DNA from 4 places in the Nonomuraea sp. NPDC049480 genome. Region 1 is predicted to be linked to each of the others. Evidence: riboswitches for the same ligand, from Rfam matches in the RefSeq annotation. Region 1 holds a riboswitch; each other region holds the start of a gene.
What was found. Region 1 has a riboswitch for cyclic di-AMP ahead of ACIBX3_RS45750 (hypothetical protein). Riboswitches for the same ligand answer to the same signal wherever they lie in the genome.
Positions count from the first base shown of each region.

Region 2: it holds a riboswitch for cyclic di-AMP, as region 1 does, so the genes downstream of both, ACIBX3_RS17720 (C40 family peptidase) here and ACIBX3_RS45750 (hypothetical protein) in region 1, are expected to answer to the same signal.
Region 3: it holds a riboswitch for cyclic di-AMP, as region 1 does, so the genes downstream of both, ACIBX3_RS25440 (coiled-coil domain-containing protein) here and ACIBX3_RS45750 (hypothetical protein) in region 1, are expected to answer to the same signal.
Region 4: it holds a riboswitch for cyclic di-AMP, as region 1 does, so the genes downstream of both, ACIBX3_RS38960 (CHAP domain-containing protein) here and ACIBX3_RS45750 (hypothetical protein) in region 1, are expected to answer to the same signal.

Region 1 covers NZ_JBITMD010000024.1:28,234-33,446, forward strand. The annotation lists gene ACIBX3_RS45740 (rod shape-determining protein) at 1-938, opposite strand, end outside; gene ACIBX3_RS45745 (DUF5302 domain-containing protein) at 1,138-1,341, shown strand; cyclic di-AMP (ydaO/yuaA leader) riboswitch at 1,467-1,601, shown strand; gene ACIBX3_RS45750 (hypothetical protein) at 1,787-2,575, shown strand; gene ACIBX3_RS45755 (alpha/beta fold hydrolase) at 2,613-3,458, shown strand; gene ACIBX3_RS45760 (hypothetical protein) at 3,494-3,865, opposite strand; gene ACIBX3_RS45765 (roadblock/LC7 domain-containing protein) at 3,892-4,266, opposite strand; gene ACIBX3_RS45770 (hypothetical protein) at 4,296-5,105, opposite strand; gene ACIBX3_RS45775 (roadblock/LC7 domain-containing protein) at 5,110-5,213, opposite strand, start outside.
Region 2 covers NZ_JBITMD010000005.1:354,166-359,378, reverse strand. The annotation lists gene ACIBX3_RS17735 (glycosyltransferase family 4 protein) at 1-398, opposite strand, end outside; gene ACIBX3_RS17730 (M48 family metallopeptidase) at 407-1,783, opposite strand; gene ACIBX3_RS17725 (hypothetical protein) at 1,797-2,597, opposite strand; gene ACIBX3_RS17720 (C40 family peptidase) at 2,676-3,185, opposite strand; cyclic di-AMP (ydaO/yuaA leader) riboswitch at 3,259-3,419, opposite strand; gene ACIBX3_RS17715 (class I SAM-dependent methyltransferase) at 3,706-4,419, opposite strand; gene ACIBX3_RS17710 (LysR family transcriptional regulator) at 4,490-5,213, shown strand, end outside.
Region 3 covers NZ_JBITMD010000008.1:442,906-448,118, forward strand. The annotation lists gene ACIBX3_RS25430 (DeoR/GlpR family DNA-binding transcription regulator) at 41-820, shown strand; gene galT (galactose-1-phosphate uridylyltransferase) at 817-1,896, shown strand; cyclic di-AMP (ydaO/yuaA leader) riboswitch at 1,965-2,103, shown strand; gene ACIBX3_RS25440 (coiled-coil domain-containing protein) at 2,110-3,069, shown strand; gene katG (catalase/peroxidase HPI) at 3,313-5,213, opposite strand, start outside.
Region 4 covers NZ_JBITMD010000017.1:192,040-197,252, reverse strand. The annotation lists gene ACIBX3_RS38980 (amidase) at 1-45, opposite strand, end outside; gene ACIBX3_RS38975 (GNAT family N-acetyltransferase) at 301-897, shown strand; partial or broken gene ACIBX3_RS38970 (PIG-L family deacetylase) at 979-1,128, shown strand; gene ACIBX3_RS38965 (hypothetical protein) at 1,181-1,576, shown strand; gene ACIBX3_RS38960 (CHAP domain-containing protein) at 1,916-2,575, opposite strand; cyclic di-AMP (ydaO/yuaA leader) riboswitch at 2,588-2,734, opposite strand; gene ACIBX3_RS38955 (hypothetical protein) at 3,214-4,056, shown strand; gene ACIBX3_RS38950 (carboxymuconolactone decarboxylase family protein) at 4,298-4,825, opposite strand; gene ACIBX3_RS38945 (GNAT family N-acetyltransferase) at 4,885-5,213, shown strand, end outside.

The DNA.
Region 1 (5,213 bases):
ATCAGCCCCAGGTCGTCCACGCAGTGCCCCAGGCCGAGCGCCACGGACACCAGGGGCCGCTCCGCCCGCTGTACCGGCATGCACAGCGCCGCCCGCAGCCGCCGGCACAGCCCGCGCAGCAGCGCGCCGCCCCCCACCAGCACCGCGCCCTGCTCCCCGAGGTCGGCGGCCAGCTCCGCGGGGCAGCGCTCCACGATCCCGACCGCCGCCCGCACGATCGTCTCGACCGGCTGCCGGGTCGCCTCGTAGATCAGCTGCACCGGCAGCGTCGCCGCCCGCTCCCGGCCGGACTCCACGTCGCGGCCGCGCACCACCACCTGCCGCTGCAGCGGCTTCCACTCGGTGCCCGCGCGCCGCTTGGCGGCCTCCGCCTCGCGCTCGTCGATCAGCAGCCCGTGCTCGTGTTCGACGAGGCGGGCGATCGACAGGCTCATGGTGTGGCCGCCGCAGGGAACCGCGCCGGACGCCACCACGGCCCCGCGCGAGAGCACCGCGATCCTGGCCGCGTCGCGCCCGATGTCGATGACCATCCGCCCGGCGCAGTCCCTGACCGGCACACCCGCGCCCAGCGCCGCGGCCAGCCCGTGCGGGACCAGCAGGATGCCCCGCGCCTCCGCCTCGAACGCCATGTCGCGCAGCGCCGCCCGGTCGATCGGCGTGGCGTCCTCCGGCAGCGCCATGACCACGCGCGGCCTGGCGAACGGGTTCCGGTGCACCTTGCGCAGGAAATGCCGGACCAGGCGCCGGGTGAGTTCGCCGTCGGCCGGCAGGCCGCCGCTGATCGGCCAGCACGTCTCGCCGAAGCCGTCGCGGACCGCCTCCGCGCCATACCCGAGGACCCGGCCTGTCACGGCGTCGCGCGCGACGGCCGACGGCTCGTCGAGCACGATTCCCTTGCGCTTGACGTAGATCCGTGTGCCGGCCGCTCCGAGATCCATCGCAAGGTCGTGACCGAGGAGGATCATCGCCGTACCGGGGGGTGGACCATCATGCCGCTTCTGTTTCCGGATCTGCCCCAAGGCAACACCAGGAACGTAACGGTTCCCCTTTACCCCCGGGAGTCTCGGCCAGGCCGGTTTCGCGTCGTACGCGGCGTCATGCGAAGCTGTCAGTGTCCCCAACACCATGGAGGTCCTCATGGCGGAAACACCGGAGCCGGAAGTCAGCGAAACTCCCGAGGACGAGATGAAGCGCAAGTTCCGCGAGGCGCTGGAGCGCAAGCGCAACCAGCATGCGGGCGCGGGCGAGGGTGGCAGGGGCGGCGACCCATCCAAGATCCACGGGGGGGCGCACGGTCCGGCTGCGAGTAAAAGATCGTTCAGGCGCAAGAGCGGCGGCTGATGCTGGTAGTTGGAGGGGGTACGGCCTGCCGTACCCCCTCTTTTCTTTGCCCACTTAGGTAGATCTTCTGTCCGATTCGTGATGAATCGTTTGCGTATGTCCGGAAAGCCTGGTTAAAGTGTGGGCCAATTACATAGCCGAATCCCGATCGATCGGGAACCGGGGACCCACCTTGTTGGGGTGAATCCGGCCACGCGCCGGTAGGGCATCTCCAAGCCCGAACCCGTCAGCTAACCCGGTAGGCGTGATGGAGAGGACACCCCCAATGATGTACCACCGCGTCGTACCCCCAGACAGGGCAGTAGTGCCGGCCGCCTCCTGATCGGCCCTTTCCCTCAGGCTCTTTCCGCGCCCCGCGCAGTCACCATGTCAGGCGTTCTGCCCGGCTGCGCCAGTTTTCCGTGAGCGCGTGTCCCTGTCCCCTCGCAAAGGACCTCACTGCTCTATGTCTGCTCGTTTTGGCCTGCGTTCCTTCGCTCTGTTCACCGCATCCGCCGTAGGTGCGCTGACCATTGCCTGCGTGGCGGCCCACGCCGACTCCGACAACGACGAGAAGATCCTCCTCAAGGGCTCTACCACGGCGTCCTACTTCTGGGACGACGCCTCCGGCCGCGCCGGTGACACGGGCCTGCCGGCCAGTGGCAAGCGCATGCAGAAGGGCATGGCCGCGAGCCCGAGCTGGCCGCTGCTGACCGAGGGCTACGTGGTCTACGAGGGCAAGAAGCTGCCCTTCTTCGTGGGCGACCGCGGCCCCGGCGAGCCCTCCAGCCGTGGCGTCATGCTCGACCTGGACGCCAAGACCTTCGCCGAGCTGACCGGCGGCAGGTTCAACCCCGACACGCTCGGCGTGGACGGCGTCGGCGGCCAGGGTCACATCGAGGTCGACTACGTCATCACCAAGTGGGGCGACGGCGTCGGCAAGAAGAACCACCCCGTCGCCTTCTCCACCCGTGCCTGGGCCAAGAGGGACACCAATCCCGCCAAGCCCCCGCAGGTCATGGCAGAGGAGAAGCCCGAAGAGACGCCCGAAGAGACGCCTGAGGAGCAGCCCGCGGCTCCCGGCAAGGCCGTCGCGGCCCCGCCTCAGAAGGCGGCTCCCGTACAGGCCGCCCCGGAGGGTGAGGTCGAGGAGTCCAGCGCCGTGGGCAGCGTCCTCCTCGTGGGCGTCCTGGCCATGGCCGGCGGCGGCGCGGTGCTCGGCGGCGAGCGCTTCCGCAGGCTCATCAGACGCTGACTTTACGATCGGAGACCAGAATGTCATTCTGGTCTCCGTGACCACCCGCGTAACCGCCAACGGCATCGACATCGCCTACGAGAGCTTCGGCCCGCCCACAGGACGACCCCTGCTCCTCATCATGGGGCTCGGCGCGCAGCTCATCCACTGGGACGAGGAGTTCTGCGAGCTCCTCGTCGAGCAGGGACACCACGTCGTACGGTTCGACAACCGCGACGCGGGCCTGTCCACGCACTTCCACGACGCGGGCGTCCCCGGACCGGGGGCGCCCGCGCCGTACCTGCTCGACGACATGGCCGACGACGCGGCCGCCCTCATGGACGCCCTCGGCTGGCCCGCCGCCCACGTGGCCGGCGCGTCGATGGGCGGGATGATCGCCCAGACGCTGGCCATCCGGCACCCCGGACGTGTGCTCAGCATGACCTCGATCATGTCGACGCCCGGCCCCGACGTCGCCCCGCCGGCGGAGGCGGCGGTCTCGGTGCTGATGGCCGCCCCGCCTCCGGACCGCGAGAGTGTGCAGGCCCAGGCGGTGCGCACCTGGTCCGTCATCGGCTCGCCCGGCTACGAGCTGGACCGCGAGCGGATCACCACGATGGCCGGCCTGGCGTACGACCGGTGCTTCGACCCGGCGGGCACGTCCAGGCAGCTCGCCGCCATCATGGCCTCCGGCGACCGTACGGAGCGGCTCGCCGGGGTCGCCGTGCCCACGCTGGTCCTGCACGGTGAGGCGGACCTGCTCGTCCCCGTCGCGGGCGGCCATGCCACAGCGGCGGCCGTCCCCGGCGCCCGGCTCGTCACCTATCCCGGCATGGGCCACGATCTGCCGCGCCCCGTCTGGTCCGACATCGTCACCGAGATCACCAAGCTCACGAGCGCGTGAAGACGGAGGCGGCCCCCGGCCGCCTCCGCCGGCGGTCAGACCTCCAGCTTCTCCTCGATGCCGCGGAGCTGGTGCCTGGCCATCGCCAGGTTGGCGCGCGAGCGGTCGAGCGCCAGATAGAGGAACAGCCCCTTGCCGCCGCGCCCGCTGATCGGCCGGATGATGTGGTACTGGCCGCCCAGCGTGATCAGGATGTCCTCGATGCCGTCCTTGAGACCCAGCGAGTCCATCGTGCGCAACTTGGCCTTGACCACCTCGGTGTTCCCCGCGGCGGCGACCTGCAGGTCCAGATCCTTTGATCCGCCGAGAACGCCCAGCGCCATGCCGCTGCCGTGGTCGACGATCGCGGCTCCGATAGCGCCGTCGATCGACATCATCTCCTTGAGAGAGACGTCCATGCCCGCCATGCTTCCTCCCTTTCTGTCGGGGATGGTTAGTGCTTGCGTGCTGCGACGGCGGCCACCGCGGCCGCCGTCTTCCTGCCCTCCAGCCGGAGGAGCCCGACGTTCGAGCCGGGCCCGGCCAGGACTGTGAGGACGATGGTGGGGCCGGCGGCGTAGAAGGCCACGAAGCCGGCGGTGCCGGAGATCAGCGTCTCCTCCAGTGCGCCCTGGCCGGTCATGGCCAGCATCCGCCTGCTCATGGCCATCAGCGCCGCCGAGAGCGCCGCCGCCTGCTCGCCTACGTCCGCCGGGAGGTCGCAGGCGATCCGCAGGCCGTCCACCGTGCAGGCGACGCTGCCGCTCACGTCCGGCGTGCGCTCGCGAAGGAGCGCCATTTCCTCCAGAACCTCTTGTCGTAGCTCCACCCGTGGTCTCCTCCTGAGTGAGGGGAACCTCACGACAGCTCCTCGAGCGCCGTCTTCAGCCGCATCAGCAATGTCAGGTCGGCCGGATCCGCGGTCGTGTGCGGTCCCAGCGGCAGCGGGGCGGCCTGTGGATCGTGCGGCGGCCGCTCGCGCTCGTCGCGGGTCCGCCTGGGTAGAGCGCCGCCCTCCGGAGCGGATGCGGGCAGGGCGAGCAGCCCGGCGGCCGCCAGTCTCCTGACCGCCAGCAGGACCGAGTAGCCCGACCGTCCGATCCGCTTGGCGAGCTGGAGTGGCGTCGCCTGGTGATCGGCTCGGACGATCACCTCCCACTGGACGCCGTCGAGGGCCACCGCATGCCCGGGCAGACGTGCGGCCGGCCGCACCGGGAGCGTGTCCGCCTCCGCCGAGGGCCAGGCCTGTGCCAGTTGGGCCCGCCGCCGGGCGCATTCGCGCACCAGCCCCGGCACGTCGAAGAACCACTGCCCGCCCAGCCAGTGCTCATCGCCGGGCCGGAACTTGGGCCTCGTCCCGCTCGCCGGCAGCAGGAAGAACGCCGCGTCGAGCACGACGCCGAGCACCGCATACTGCAGTTCGCCCGGCGTGACCGGCCCATCCTCCAGCAGGCGGACGCAGCCGCCGTCGGCCTGAAGCGCACGCAGCGCCGCCTCCGTCATCCGGCCCCTGGCCACGAGCAGGCGCTCGACGGTCGGGGTCTGGGCGCACTCCATGTAAGTCACGCGCCCGTCGGACAGGAAGATCGTGCCGCTCCTGCCGACCCGGAGCGCGCCTGTCGAGCGATCCCGGGCGAGCCCGGCCAAGAGGGTGTCCAGCCTGGTCATCGGTTCACGTCGTGAGGCAGGCGGAGATGGACCGCAGGCGGTGCCTGGCCAAGGCCAAATTGGATCGTTCCAGGTCGAGGCGCACGTAGATGACCATCGGCCCCTTGA
Region 2 (5,213 bases), on a different contig from region 1:
TGCTCGCCGATCCGGCGCAGCACGGCGCGGAAGCCCGGCGCGCTCGCCCACGACGCCTCGTGGCCGTGGGTGAGCATCACCACCCTCCGCGCGCCCGCCCTGCGCAGTCGCGGCGCGAGCAGGCCGAGCGGGGCCGCCGCCCCGAACACGACGGTGTCCGCCCGGTGCTCGGCCACCAGCCGGGCCACCCGGCGCGCGACGGCCGGGGTGGGCAGGATGAGGCGCGTCGGGTGCCGCACCACCCGGTACGGCTGGTGCCGGTCGAACTCCTCGCAGCCCGGCCAGTCGGGGGCGTAGACGGCCACGCCCGGCGTGCGCAGCGCGAGCCCGTGCACGAACGACTGGATGCCGCCGGGCCTGGGCGGGAAGTCGTTCGTGACGACGACCACGTTGGTCACGGCACCTGTCACGGCACTGGTACGCCGTTCAGCTTCGCCCACGAGCGGGCCAGGGCGATGCGCTCGGGGCTGGAGGGATGGGAGGCATAGAGCACATATTCCACCGCATCCGGCGACAAGTCGGAAATATTGGTAACTGCCAGGCGTTTCTGCATCGCCACGAACGTGGCCGGGTCCCTGGTGAGCTCCAGCGCGTGCACGTCGGCCCTGGCCTCGATGTGGCGGCTGATCAGGTTCTGGGCCGGTCCCATGAGGAACGATCCCAGGCCCATCAGGCCGATGAGCGCGCCGACCGCGCGGGGGTCGGCGATCGAGGTGACACCGGCGCGGCGGCGTACCGGGCCGGACAGCAGGAACAGCAGGACCGCGCCGAGACCGGCGCCGAGACCGCCGATGAGCGTGCCGTAGAGCACGTCGTCGTATTTCGCGTGGCCCAGCTCGTGCGCCACCACCAGCTCGACCTCGGGCCGCGGGGCCTTGAGCAGGTTGTCGTAGACGACGATGCGGCGCGTGGCGCCGAAGCCGGACACGTACGCGTTGAGCGCGGTCGTACGGCGCGAGGCGTCGGCGACCAGCACGTCCTCGACCGGCACGCCGTCCCGCTCGGCCATGGCCAGCAGGCTCGTCCGCAGCGGTCCCTGCGGCATGGACGTGAAGTCGTTGAACAGCGGCTCGAACACCACCGGATACACGAACGACGCCACCACCGTCAGCGTGAACGCCCCCGCGGCGGCCGGGATCCACCAGCGCTTGACCCGGCGGGCCAGCGCGACGAGCGCGAACAGCATCAGGGAGAGCAGGACCACCTCCACACCCGTGCCCTTGAGCCGGTCGCCGGCCCAGGCCGCCCAGTCCTGGGTGGACAGGCCGTAGTCGCGCAGGATCATCTCGAACCACATGCCGATCGGCCACCGGATCAGCTCGGTGAGCGCGGTGATGACGAGGACGCCCAGGATCATCCGCACCCACCGGGGGCCCTTGAGCCATCCCACCGCCTCGGCGCCGATCGGGGTGGCCGCCAGGAGGCCCGCGATGATGAGCGTGAGGGCCAGAGAGAGGTAGCTCGGGAGGGTGGTGGCCGCGTCGAACGCCTGGGACCTGGCGATCTCGGCGGCGCTGAAGTCGCGGGCCGGGTCCGGCGGTCCGGTGGCGATCACCCGCCACGGGGTGCTGAAGGCGGCCACGGCCAGGATCACGGCCCCCAGCACCAGGAGCACGATCGCGGCCTGCCGCCGCAACCGGCTCTCGCCGGCGTTCGCGCCGTCCCCTGGGGCCACGTCTCCGCCCTCGGCCGGGTCGCTCGAGTCCGGATCCCCGGCGGGGTCGCTCGAGCCCGGATCCCCGGCCGCGGGCCCGGGCTTGCGGATTTCCTGTCGTTCGCTCATGCGCCTCCCCCTTTTACGCGAGCTGGTCTCGCACGTACGCGCGCCACCGTGCCGTCAGCGTGCCCACGGAGAGCCCCAGCGAGGCGAGCGCCCGATCGACGCCGGCCGCCTGGGCATCACGGTAGAGCCTCACCAGCGTCTCCTCACCGAAGCGGTCAGCGAGGAAGCGACACGCCAGCCAGGCCTCCTGGTACGCCCGTGCGAGCCGTACGGGGTCCCGGCCGTCCGCCGCGAAGGCCGCAGGTCCGGGCAATTCGCTCGGGAGCCGCCCGGCGTGCACCTCTTCGGCCAGTTCGGCGGCGGCGGTCCGCAGGGGGAGGCCGGCGTCCCGGTAGCCGACGTAGTCGGCGAAGCCCTCGTACAGCCAGATGGGCAGGCCGTCGGTGCCCGCCACGACGTGGGTGAGCTCGTGCGCGAGCACGACGTCCTTCCCCGTGGAGTTGAGCCGGGCGAAGACCTCGGGGACGACGATCACGCGGCCGCGGCCGGCCACCGCGGCCAGCCCGTCGAGCCGTTCCACCCCTGCCAGGCGGGCGGCCTCGCGGGCGGACTCGGGGACGACGACGAGCGGTCGCACGGGGACGCGGAGGACGTCCGAGACCCGGCGCCCGGCGGTGTCGGCGCGGCGCGCCAGGTCGCCGAGGGCGGGGGAGGCCCGGCGGCCGACGACCACGGACCGCGTTCCGCGGGCCACGACGGCTTCCTCGCGCCACAGATCGCGCGCTTCAGGGGGAAATCCGGGGATGGGGGCGCTGGCGGGGACGAGGAGCAGGAGAGCGGCCACCACGGCTCGTCGGCTCACCTGCTGGGACACGATGCCCGATCGTAGTCCGCCGCGCCGGAGGACCCCGGAAATGGGACCGCCCCGCCCGATTCCTCGGGCGGGGCAGTGTCACATGCCGGGACGGACCGCGCCGACGAACGACGACTTGCGCCATCCGCTCAGCTTGACGACTTGCACCCGTTTGCCGCTACTCGGCGAGTGCACCATCTTGCCCTTGCCGACATACATGCCCACATGGCCGAGCCCTCTGAAGAACAGCAGGTCGCCTGGCTGGAGATTCCTCCAGGAGACCTTGTTCCTGATGCGGGCGAACTGGCTGGCCGCCACGCGAGGGAGCGTCACCCCGGCCTTCTTCCAGGAGTACTGGGTCAGACCGGAGCAGTCGAACGAGCCGGGACCTTCGGCGCCGTAACGGTACGGGTCACCGACTTGACTCTTGGCCACGGCCACGGCCTTGCGGGCCTTCGATTGCTGCCGAGCGATCCTGAGGGCCTTGGCAGACTTCGCGGACTTGGCGGTGGAGGCCGCCTTCGCCGTGGTGGTCCTGGCCGAATCGCTCGTCGTTGCCGCCTCAGCCGTTGGGGCATGGAGGATCAGACCTCCGGCCGCCACGGTCATCGTGAGCGCTACACCACTCAGGGCAAGGCGGGACAGGCGGGGGTTGTGCAGAGAGGTAGACAGGATGTCTCCTTGGGACTTCCACGAATGCCTACCGGGTTAGCTGACGGATTCGGGCCTGGAAGTAGCCCTACGGCGCGTTGAGCGCCGATTCACCCCTGATCCCGGGGGAACGGGATCGTTGGTTCCCCGGCTCCGTGCCTCCTGGCTGCACGGACTCGGCGGGCCGCCGCCTGTTCAGGTGTTCTCAATGGGGATGCGCGGCGGCGACCGGCGGATCTGTATCTGTCTCACATCGGAGGTCCGATGTCGGTTCGCGGTGACATGGCTTGTCGCCGCGAGGCCAGAAGCTACGCCGAAACGTCAAGAATCAGCAAAGGGCGAGTCAGGTTGTAAAGATCAGACAGGGGGTCTTGTCAGATTTGAAACCCCTGCTGGAACACCAGGTTCCGTTACGCAAATGTGACTCTGCTCACAATTGCCGGACCACCCCTCTGTAAGGTCCCGATTGCCCCTTTTGTCACACCTTGCGCGCCGTCACCCTGAACCCCGTCGATGGGAGCGTTCCATCAGAGATCCGTTCCCGTTCGATGCGGTAAAGGTCATTGAGGAGCGCAATGCTGCCGTTTGTCACCTTTCCGCCGATATATCGCCACAAGTACGGTTCTCGCCTCAAGCTCGTGATCTCGAACCGCTCGGCAAGGGCGGCGATCATGCCGTCCGCCGGCGTGTGATCCACGTGCGCCGCGCGCCACCGCTCGGCCGGGTCGCCCCCGGGACCCTCCAGGGCGGGCGGGAAGTCCGCCACGCCTGCGGCAGACAGCAACGATCCGGTATCGTAGAACCAGACGGCCGCGGCCCGGTCGGCCCAGTCCCACGCGAACTCGTCCACGACCAGCAGCCCGTCCTTTTCCAGCAGGGCGGACACTCGATCCAGCGCCGCCTCCAGCGGATGCACGTGATGCAACGAGAGCGACATGACGATCACCTCGAACAACGATCCATCGTCGTAGCCGGGATAGCAGGCGATGTCGGCTCGTAGCGCGGGGACGCCGGCCGCCCGGGCCGCCTCGACGGCCTCCTGAGAGATGTCGATCGCGGTGACGTCATGGCCCCGTCTCATCAGCTCGGCGGCCAGCTCGCCGCGCCCGCACCCGGCGTCGAGCACCCGTCGTGGCCCCTGTGGGAGCACCTCGCTCAGCCATGTGTCCTGGTGGTTGTCCATCGTGTCCATAGATGGAGCATGACGGCGTCGAGCCATGCGCACCACTGCGGGTTGGGCATGTTACCCATAAGCTCGACGCATGCTTGATCTATGGTCGCTGAAGGTGCTGACAGAGGTCGGGAGGCTGGGTTCGTTCTCAGCCGCGGCCGAGGAACTGTCCATGACGCAGCCCGCCGTGTCCCGGCAGATCGCCACGCTGGAGCGTCAGACGGGGGTGCGGCTGTTCGAGCGGCTGCCGCGCGGGGTCCGGCCGACGGACGCGGGGCGGGCGGCGCTGGAGCAGGCCGGCGAGGTGCTCAGGGGAATGCGGCTGTTCGAGACACGCATGCGGGCCTTCGCGACGGCCGAGGCGGGCCGGGTCAGGGTGTCGGCGTTCCCGAGCGCCGCGACCACTTATCTGCCCGAGCGGTTCCGGTCGTTCGCGGGCCGGCATCCGGGCGTCGAGCTGTCCCTCACCGTCCGGTCCGGGGAGCACGACCCGTGCGCGGCCGTACTGGACGGCGATACGGACATCGCCTTGCTGACCTCGTGGGACGTGGCCGGTGCGACAGGTGTCGTTCTGACGCCGGTGCACGAGGACGAGCTGCTGGTCGCGCTGGCGGCCACTCATCCGCTGGCCCAAGGGAGCCGGGTGCGGCTCCGGGATCTGGCGGCGGAGCCGTGGATCGACGGCACCCACCCGGACTGCCTGGGGCCCATCTCGCAGTTGGCGTCGGCCCTGGGAGGGACGCCTCGGATCAGCCATGTGTGCGACGACTGGAACGGCCGGCAAGGCCTGGTGGCGGCCGGTGTGGGCGTGATGC
Region 3 (5,213 bases), on a different contig from region 1:
TCGTGTCATAATTTGGTGGAATCTGTTGGAAGGAGCGGGAGTGCTCGCGCAGCAGCGTCAGCAGACGATCCTCGAACGCGTACGCAGCAACGGCGGCGTCCGGGTGGCCGACCTCGTGCGCGAGCTCGGCGTCTCCGACATGACCATCCGCCGCGACCTCGAGGTGCTGGCCGAGCGCGGCCTGCTGGAGAAGGTGCACGGCGGCGCGACCGCAGTCGGCCCGGGATCGACCGAGGAGCCGGGCTTCGCCGCCAAGTCCGCCCGCCAGCAGCAGGAGAAAGAGACCATCGCGCGGCGGGCGGCGCAACTCGTGCGCCCCGGGACCGCCGTGGCATTGTCCGCGGGCACCACCACCTGGGCACTCGCGCACCAGCTGATCGGCGTGCCCGAGCTCACCGTGATCACGAACTCCATCCCCGTCGCCGACGTCTTCCACCGCAATCCGCGCGCTGACCGCACGGTCGTCCTGACCGGCGGCGTACGCACGCCGTCGGACGCCTTGGTCGGCCCGGTGGCCGTCGCCGCGATCCGTCGCCTGCACGTGGACACGCTCTTCCTCGGCGTGCACGGGATGAGCGTCCGCGCCGGCTTCACCACGCCCAACCTGCTCGAGTCCGAGACCGACAGGGAGCTGGTGGCGGCCGCCAACCGCCTGGTCGTCCCGGCCGACCACACCAAGTGGAACACCATCGGCATCAGCACCATCGCCGAGCTGAGCGAGGCCGACGTGGTCATCAGCGACGCGGGGCTGCCGGAGGACGCACGTACGGAGCTGGCCGAAAGGGCCGGAGAACTGATCATCGCGGAGGGCTCGTTGTGAAGCGCACCATCACCCACCTGGCCGACGGCCGAGAGCTGATCTACTTCGACCGGCGGGACGACGCCGACAGGAGCGCGATCGACCGGCGACTGCTCGACCCCCGGCCGATGGCCTCCGAGCTGCGGTACGACCCGCTGACCGAGGAGTGGGTCGCGATGGCGGGGCATCGGCAGACGCGGACGCACCAGCCGACCGGCACGGCGGCCGAGTGCCCGCTGTGCCCGTCGTCGGAATCGCGGTCGACGGAGATCCCGGCGCACGACTACGACGTGGTGGTGTTCGAGAACCGCTTCCCCTCTTTTTCCGGAAATTTTGGGACTTATGAGGCCGTGGGTGGGCTGAGTGAGGTTCGTCCGGGCGTGGGACGGTGCGAGGTGGTTTGCTTCACCTCCGAGCACTCCTCCTCGTTCTCCCGGCTCTCCGACGCCCAGGTCGAGCTGGTGATGGAGGCGTGGGCCGACCGAACGGCCGAGTTGTCCGGGATCGAGGGCGTGGAGCAGGTGTTCTGCTTCGAGAACCGCGGCTCGGAGATCGGAATCACGCTCGCGCACCCGCACGGGCAGATCTACGCCTACCCCTACGTGACCCCGCGGACGAAGCTCCAGCTCGGGGCCGCCTCCCGCCACAAGGGCCCGGGGAACCTGTTCGCCGACGTGCTGGCCGCCGAGCGCGCCGCCGGCACGCGGGTGGTGGCGCAGAACGAGCTGTGGACGGCCTTCGTGCCGGCCGCCGCGCGCTGGCCGTTCGAGGTGCACGTCTATCCGCACCGGCAGGTGCCCGACCTGGCGGCCCTGACGGAGGCGGAGCGGGCCGCGTTCGCGCCGCTGTACACCTCGCTGCTGCGGGCCTTCGACGGGCTGTTCGGGGTCGTGATGCCGTACATCGCGGCCTGGCACCAGGCGCCCGTGCGGCAGGACCGCGAGCTGGCTTACCTGCACCTGGAGTTGTTCAGCATCCGGCGGGCGCCGGAGAAGCTGAAGTACCTGGCCGGGTCGGAGTCGGCGATGGGGGCCTTCGTCAACGACGTGCTGCCGGAGGAGGCCGCACTCATGCTCCGATCACGAGTAGATCACTAATGGATTGCACGTTAAGGTCGCATTACTCGTGATCTACCACTAATATCCCCATATGCAGCGGCCGTAACAGCCGTTGCACGCCTAATCCCGGGCGTGTCGCCCGGGAGCCGGGGACCCATCGCACGTGGGGTGAATCCATTTCGGTGGTAGGGACTGCTCCCATGCCCGAACCCGTCAGCTAACCCGGCCGGCAGAGGGAGAGGAACAACATACGTGGCGGCTTCGTCCCCCGCGAAACTTGCCATCGGCCTCGTCACGGCCACCGCCCTTGCCTTCTTTCCGGCGACCGCGGCGTCGGCCGCACCGAAACCGTCGGAATCCGAGCTGCGCACCCAGCTCAAGAAGCTCAACACCAAGGTCGACAAGCTCATCGAGACGTACAACCTCAAGCGCGTCGAGCTGGCCGAGGCCCAGCAGGCGGCCAAGACGGCCAAGGAGCGGCTGGCCACCGCCGAGCGGACGCTGGCCGAAACCGAGCAGCGGGTCGCGGAGATAGCCCGGCTGCGCTACCAGAACGGCGACCCCGCCGCGGTGCCCGGCTACCTGCTGGTCGAGAACGGCGGAAGCGCGGCCATTCTCGAGCAGGTCACCGCCGAGCAGCAGGCGCTCGTGCAGGGCGTCGCGAAGGCCCGCGACGACAAGAAGAAGGCCGCCGACGAGGCCGTCGCGCTCGCCGCCGAGATCCGCGAGGACGCGGCCGAGGTGGCAGAGCAGCGTGAAGAGGCCGAGGACGTCATCGACGACATCAAGGAGAAGCTCGAGGACCTGGTGCCGTTCGGCACGGGCCGCACCTCCAACGGCAGCTGGGCCCCCGAACTGCCCTCCGGCCCCGACAACATCACCCCCCGTACGCGGCTGATGCGCGAGCAGGTGCGGAAGAACTTCGCGCTGCCGTTCGCGGTGGGCTGCTTCCGCTCCGGCGCCGGCGGCGAGCACCCGCTCGGCCGGGCCTGCGACTTCATGATGAGCACCGGGGGCTCGATGCCCACCGGCGTGAACCTCGCCTTGGGGGACAGGATCGCGGAATGGACCATCAAGAACATGGACAAGCTCGGCGTCAAGTACGTGATCTGGAAGCAGCGCATCAACCATGGCTCGGGCTGGCGCGGGATGTCGAATCGCGGCAGCATCACCGAGAACCACTTCGACCACGTCCACATCTCGATGCACTGAAGACGGGACGAATAGCGGCTGGTGAGCTGTTCGCGCACGTGAAGAAGGCGTTTGAGCTGGTCGCCGGGCCTGTGGGGTGACGTCCGCCGAGGTCGTCCTGTGTGTCGGGCGCGGCCGACGGTCCGGCACCACCTGAACCAGATCGCGGCCGAACTGTCCCTGCGACCGCTGATGGCAGGATCCAAGCGCGGACGAGCCCGGTCGATCACGGTTGCTCGACCGGGCTCGCGGGGTGGAGACGGGTCAGGCGAGGTCGAACCGGTCGAGTTCCATGACCTTGGTCCAGGCTGCGACGAAGTCGGTCACGAACTTGTCGCGGGCGTCCTGGCCGGCGTAGACCTCCGCGAGGGCTCGCAGCTGGGAGTTGGAGCCGAAGACGAGGTCGACCGCGGTGGCGGTCCACTTCACCTCATCGGTGGCCACGTCGCGGATCTCGTACACGTGCTCCTCGGACTCCGATGCCCTCCACCGGGTGCCCGGGGAGAGCAGGTTGGTGAAGAAGTCGTTGGTGAGCACGCCGGGCCGGTCGGTGAGGACGCCGTGCTGGGTACCGCCGAAGTTGGCTCCCAGGGAACGCAGGCCGCCGATGAGGACGGTCATTTCGGGCGGGGTGAGGTTGAGCATGTAGGCACGATCGACGAGCAGCACCTCCGGTTGGATCTTCTCGCCGGAACGCAGGTAGTTGCGGAACCCGTCGGCCCTCGGCTCGAGGACCAGGAAGGACTCGACGTCGGTCTGCTCCTGAGTGGCGTCGGTGCGGCCCGGGCGGAACGGCACTGTCAGCGCCACGCCGGCCTCGCGTGCTGCCTTCTCGACGGCGGCCGAGCCGGCCAGCACGATCAGGTCGGCGAGCGAGATCTTCGCGCCGCCGGCCTCGTTGAACGTGCGCCGGATGCTCTCAAGGGTGTCCAGGACCGTCGTGAGTTGCCCGGGTTGGTTGACCTCCCAGCTGCGCTGCGGCTCGAGACGGAGCCGGGCGCCGTTGGCGCCGCCGCGCTTGTCGGTGGACCGGAAGCTCGCGGCGGAGGCCCAGGCGGTGGAGACCAGTTGAGCGGTCGTGAGGCCGGACTCCAGGACCTTCGCCTTGAGGGCAGTGACGTCGGCGTCACCCACGAGTTCGTGGTCGACGGCGGGCACCGGGTCCTGCCACAGCTGGGGCTCGGCGACCCACGGCCCGAGGAAGCGGCTGACCGGACCCATGTCGCGGTGCAGCAGCTTGTACCAGGCCTTGGCGAAGGCCAACGCGAGCTCGTCGGGGTTCTCCAGGAAGCGGAGGGAGATCTTCTGGTACGTCGGGTCGACGCGCAGCGCCAGGTCGGTCGTGAGCATCGTCGGCTTGTGCTTCTTCGACGGGTCGTGGGCGTCCGGGATGATCGCCTCGGCGTCCTTCGCCACCCACTGCTTCGCTCCGCCGGGGCTCGTGGTGAGCTCCCACTCGTAGCCGAAGAGGATCTCGAAGAAACGGTTGCTCCACTGCGTCGGCCGGTCGCTCCACGTCACCTCGAGACCGCTGGTGATCGTGTCACCGCCCTTGCCGGTGCCGTAGCTGCTCAGCCAGCCCAGGCCCTGCGCCTCCAGCGGCGCGCCTTCGGGCTCCGGCCCCACGTGGTCGTCCGCGATGCCGGCGCCGTGGGTCTTGCCGAACGTGTGGCCGCCGGCGATGAGAGCGACAGTCTCCTCGTCGTTCATCGCCATCCGCCGGAAGGTCTCGCGGATGAAATGCGCCGCCGCAGCCGGGTCCGCGTTGCCGCGGGGACCCTCCGGGTTGACGTAGATGAGCCCCATCTCGGTCGCGCCGAAGTTCGGCACCATCTCGGTGTCGGTGACGTAGCGCTCGTCACCGAGCCAGGCGTCCTCCGGACCCCAGAAGATCTCCTCCGGCTCCCAGACGTCCTCGCGGCCGAAGCCGAAGCCGAAGGTCTTGAAGCCCATCGACTCCAGGGCGACGTTCCCGGCGAGCACGAGCAGGTCGGCCCACGAGATCTTCTGGCCGTACTTCTGCTTGACCGGCCACAGCAGCCGGCGGGCCTTGTCGAGGTTGGCGTTGTCGGGCCAGCTGTTGAGCGGGGCGAAACGCTGAGCGCCATCGCCGGCCCCGCCGCGACCGTCGTGGATGCGGTAGGTGCCCGCGGCGTGCCAGCTCA
Region 4 (5,213 bases), on a different contig from region 1:
CCGGATTCCTACGGCGTCGTACCGCGCGTACTCGTGAAGTTTCATGAAGAGTCCTCTTCCGGGCGTTCCTGGACGCCCGCACCTCGATCACATTCGTTCGGTGGCAGGCAGCGCACGCCAAGGGCGCTGCCGATGACGAACAGCGTGGACAGGGCGATGGCCGCCATGCCGGGCCGGTGTGGCTCCGGGCCCGTCGCCTGCGGTGATCGAGGTGCTTCTACGCTCGGTACATCACGCCCATGGTGGCAGCGGCCGCCGTGGCCGTCGACTGAATTTCCGTTCTGACCGTGGAGGGCAAGGATGTACGCGATATCCCTGGGGGACGACGGTGCCGAGTTGCGTCCGCTGGAGCCGTGGCGGGCCGGGGAGTTCCTGGCGCACATGGACCGGGGGCGGGAGTTCATCGGGCAGTACATCCCGCTCGCGGACAACGTCACGGACCTGGAGTCGAGCCGCTCGTTCCTGCAGTCGTACGCGGAGAAGGCCGCGGCCGACACCGGGCGGATCCACGGCATCTGGGCGGACGGCAAGCTGGTCGGCGGAGTGCTCTTCCGGACGATGGACGTCGAGCACGGCACCGCCGAGGCGGGCTGCTGGCTGGAGCCGTCGGCCGTGGGCAAGGGGCTGGTGACCAGGGCCGCGCGCGTGATCATCAATTGGGCCGTCGAGGAGCGGGGCGTCCATCGGGTGGAGTGGCGGGTCTCGGCGGCGAACGAGGGCAGCATCGCCGTGGCCCGGCGGCTCGGGATGACGAAGGAGGGGATGCTGCGGGAGAGCTACCCGCACCGGGGCGAGCGGCATGACGTAGAGATCTGGTCCGTGCTCGCGCCCGAGTGGCGAGCGGCCGCGCAGGGAGCGGCCGCGCAGGCGTCTCAGCGCTCCCGCGGTGTCGTCTGACGGGCGCCTGACAGCGTCGTGACAGCGCTCTGAGAGGTCGTCCTTCCACGATCGGATGCCTGCGGAAGGCGAGGGACGGTCATGATCGATGTCGCGGAGCTGGGGGCGGTCCTCGGGGTCTGGGCGCACCCCGACGACGAGGCGTACCTGTCGGGCGGTCTGATGGCGATGGCTCGCGACCACGGATCGCGGGTGGTGTGCGTGACCGCGACCCGCGGCGGCTCCCGCGCCCGAGGCGATCGCGCGGCTGTGCGACGTCATCGGACGGGTTCGCCCGGACACCGTGCTGACCTTCGGCCCGGACGGCATCACCGGCCACCTGGACCACCAGACGGTGTCGGCCTGGACCACCGCGGCCTTCGAACTCTCCGCCCCGCCGGGGGCGCGGCTGCTGCACGCCACCGTCGCCGAACGGCGGGCCTCACGCTGGAGCGAGCTGAGCAAGAGCCTGGGCATCTACGCTTCCGGCTACCCGATCACGACACCCGCCCATCGGCTGGCGGTCGACCTGGTGCTGGACACCGAGACGGCGGCACGCAAGGTCCGTGCGCTGACGGCCCAGGAGACCCAGACCGGCGTGCTCATCACCGCCATGGGGATGGACCGGTACACGGCCTGGGTCGGCGACGAGGCGTTCACCGAGTGGTCACGGCGGCCGGCGGCGATCATGATCGGGTGAGGACCCCGCCCGCTGGTGGCGATCAACACCCGCACGAGGCGCTGCCGGCGGGGGCGGAGCCGCGGGCGGTCACGCCGTCCCATCCGGGCCGAGGGGTCACGCACCTGGAAGGCGCGCCGACGGTGCTGTCGATGCCGGCCGACGGCGCCACGGCCACCGTTGCGGAGATCATGGATCACGTGCGGGCGCGGCGGGCGCGGTTCAAGGCGCCGAAGGTGGTGGAGTTCGGGGAACTGCCGAAGACCTCCACCGGGAAGATCCAGAAGTACGTGCGGCGCGAGAGGCCTGGGCGGGCAGAGAACGTCGCATCCACCAGGCCGTCTTCGGGTCCTGCGCTCGTCAGGCCTTGTACTGCGGGTAGCCGTAGCCGACGATCTGGGACGTGGGCCGGATGCGCTCCTCGACCTTGCCGTTGCCGGTGTTGCCTTCGATCGTGGTGACGGTGCCGTCCTGGTTGTCCTTCTTGACCAGGCCCACGTGGTCGATGCTGTCGATGCTCTTGTCGTCCCAGGAGAAGTAGACGACGGCGCCGGGCTTGGCCTGGGTGCCCCAGTGGCCGTTCTTCTCGAACCACTTGGCGTAGGTGATGGTGTAGGCGTCCCAGCCCACGGTGGGCCTGGCGCCGGCCTTCTCGCCGACCCAGGAGACGAACATGGCGCACCAGGGCGCGTTCGCGTAGGCCTGGATGCTGCCGCCGTCGCGGGCCACGGTTTCCTTGGCGCGCTGCGAGGCCATGTACCAGGCGTGGAAGGGTGTCCCGCCGCCGGCCGCGTTCTCGGTCACGCCCACCTGGGACTCCGCGATCTTGATGACGGTGTCGGCCGTGATCTGGGCGGGCTTCTTCGCGGCGGCCTGAACACCTGTCGCGCGGTCGCCCTGGTGGTCGGCGGCGAAGGCGGGCGTTGCGGTGAACAGGGCGCCGGCGGCCACGGTCGCTCCCATGAGGAGGCGCAGGCCGTTGGCGGGCGTGAGGGCATGGGAAAGTACGGTCTTGGTCATGCTGGGGTTTGCTCCTTGCTTCCATGCCGCCTACCGGGTTAGCTGACGGGTTCGGGCGTGGAAGTGCCCTACGGAAGCGGCCCTGCGGGCATTCCGATTCACCCCGGCGAAATTGGGTTCCCGGTTCCGCTCTTTTCGCGGATTCGGCGGCCGCGCTACTCTGCGGGCACGCTGCCGGCGCAGGTAGAACACGGTCTCGGTGATGGGCGCACATCCCCAAGAGGGACCTGGTCGTGCGCCTCAAGCTCTCAAAGGTAAGTAATTCACATAGAGCGGTGCAAATCAGATTCCGGTGATTCAGGGGAGAACTCAACGAAATCCCTTGCTGGGCAAGGGTTTCCGTATCCAATTCTTTACCTGATCCCGGATGCGCCGATGGCGGATTCGGACGGGGGAGCCCTCGCCGGCGGCCACTCCATCGTCTCTATGATTGCGGGTAGTAGTACTGGCGGCTCAGGCGCCAGCGCTGGAGCGCCGACCCTTCCCTCTGAACCACCTCCTACGTCAGTGCGTAGTACTCACTTGAGCGGACGGTCGCGGCCCGAGTCTGTCAGTGCGGCGCGAAGCGCACCACATCTCGGACATTTCGGAGGACGCGGCGGCCCGTCCCGGGGGAGAACGCCGACGCGGAGGTGGCGATGGGCTGGTTGACGGCTCTGGTGGCGGTCGTGGCAGGAGCCCTCAGCGCGCTCCGGCTGGTCTCCGCCAGGGGTTGGAGCCGGTACGCGGCCGGGATCGAGCTGCTCATGGCCATCGGCATGGCCTTGATGAGCCTGCCGGCGACAGCCGGCTCGTTCGGGCAGTCCGGGCTTTGGTGGGCCGCCGCGTTCGCACTCGCCGCGCTGGGGAGCACGGCGGCCGCGACGCGTCACGCCCTCCGTCATGGCTGGCGGCACGGAGTCCACTGGGTCCATCAGGTGCTCGCGAGCAGCGTGATGGTCATCATGGCGCTGATGGCCGCGCCTGCTTCTTCCGCCGGGGCCGCTCTCGCGCTCGGGTTGCCCTCCATGGCCGGAATGCCCGCGATGGACATGGGTTCGCACATGGGGCCGGCGCCGGGAATGGCGGCTCATGCGGCCGGCGCGCATACGTCCGCTCACGCGTCGGCGGGCGCCGGCTCCCTCTGGCCGGGTGCCTTCGCCGCGCTGGCGTTGTACTTCCTGCTGTCCATGGCGGCCTCCATATGGACGTGGCTGCGGGGCGAGAGGCGATCGATCGCCGGGACGGGCGGGAAAATCGGCCGGCCCGGCCGCGTGATCCACCGCCTGCTCATCATGCTGGACGGTGTCGTCGACCTGCTGGTGTACATGACCGCGTCCTTCTGGGCGAGGGCTCAGTCCCCCGGCCGGGCGGCGGCTCCGCTGAGCGCCGGAACCCACCGCCGCAGGCCGGGGGCGGACGCCTCGGCGGACGCCGCGTTCACCGCGCATCTCGCGATGGCGTCGAGCATGTCGGTCATGCTGTGGACGATGGCCCCCTGATCACGGCGGGCCCGCGTGGAGATCGGGCTCACCTCGGCCATCGGAACGGAAGTCCTGGCGGCACTCCCCCAGCAGGCAGGCGGACGACATCTGCCGTGGAACGCCGAGGGGCCGACCGGCCGGGCACCGGATGATCGTCTCGTACGCCGACGGCTTCGCCGTACAGACTGGAGCTCACCGGAAGCATGATGTCCTTGCCCGGCTACCGGCGGGCCTGACCTTCATGTCCTGCGGCCGACGCCTACGAGGTCTGCTCCGCCGGTTCCAAGCCCGCCAGGAGGTTGAAAGCGCCGGTCAGGAGATTGAGGGCGACCACGCCCACGATCTCCGCCACGATCCGGTCGCTCCAGCCGTGCGCGCGCAGCTCCGCGACGTCCTCATCGGTGATCGAGGAGGGCTCGGCCAGCACGCGCACGGCCAGGGCGATGAGTGCCGCCTCCCTGGCGTCGGTGGACGTGCCCTGCCGGGCCAGCGCGATGTCGGTCTCGCTGAGCCCGGCCGCGCGCCCGGCCTCGGCGTGCGCCTGACGGCAGAGGCCGCATCCGATCCATTCCTGGACGGCGAGCGAGATCTTCTCGCTGAGCGCGCGCGGCAGCTTGACGCGCTTCATGGCGCGCGAGAGGTCCAGGTAGCCCTGCAGCAGCGCGGGCGAGTGGGCCATGGTGGCGACCATGTCGCCCGCGCCGCCCCTCCTGCCGATGATGTCGTTCAGCAACTCCCTGGACTTTTCCGGCGCGTCAGCGGGATCGAGCGGGGTCAGACGTCGCATGTGTCCTCCTCGAGGTCCGTCGATGTACTATACCCCCCTAAGGTATATGGAGGAAGACGATGGAGCGACGACTCGCGGAGCACCTGTCCCGCTGGCTCGGCGGCCGGCCCGCCGCTCCCGGGCTGGACGTCATCGGCACGCCCGGGCGCGGCCGCCCAGGCTGGGACGGCAAGATCCACCCGGCCATCGGAGTCGCGAGCCCCGAGGGCGGCGTGTTGTCGGTCCCGCCCGAGCACGCCGCGGCCGTGGCGGAGCAGTACGCCAAGGACAAGGACCTCGCCTCACTGGGACCACGGATACCCGCCCTGGTCGGCTTTCCCGAGCTCGGCTGGTTCACCGCCGTCTATCGGTGGACCACCCGCCCCGCCCCCTTTCCCGACGCCGGGGT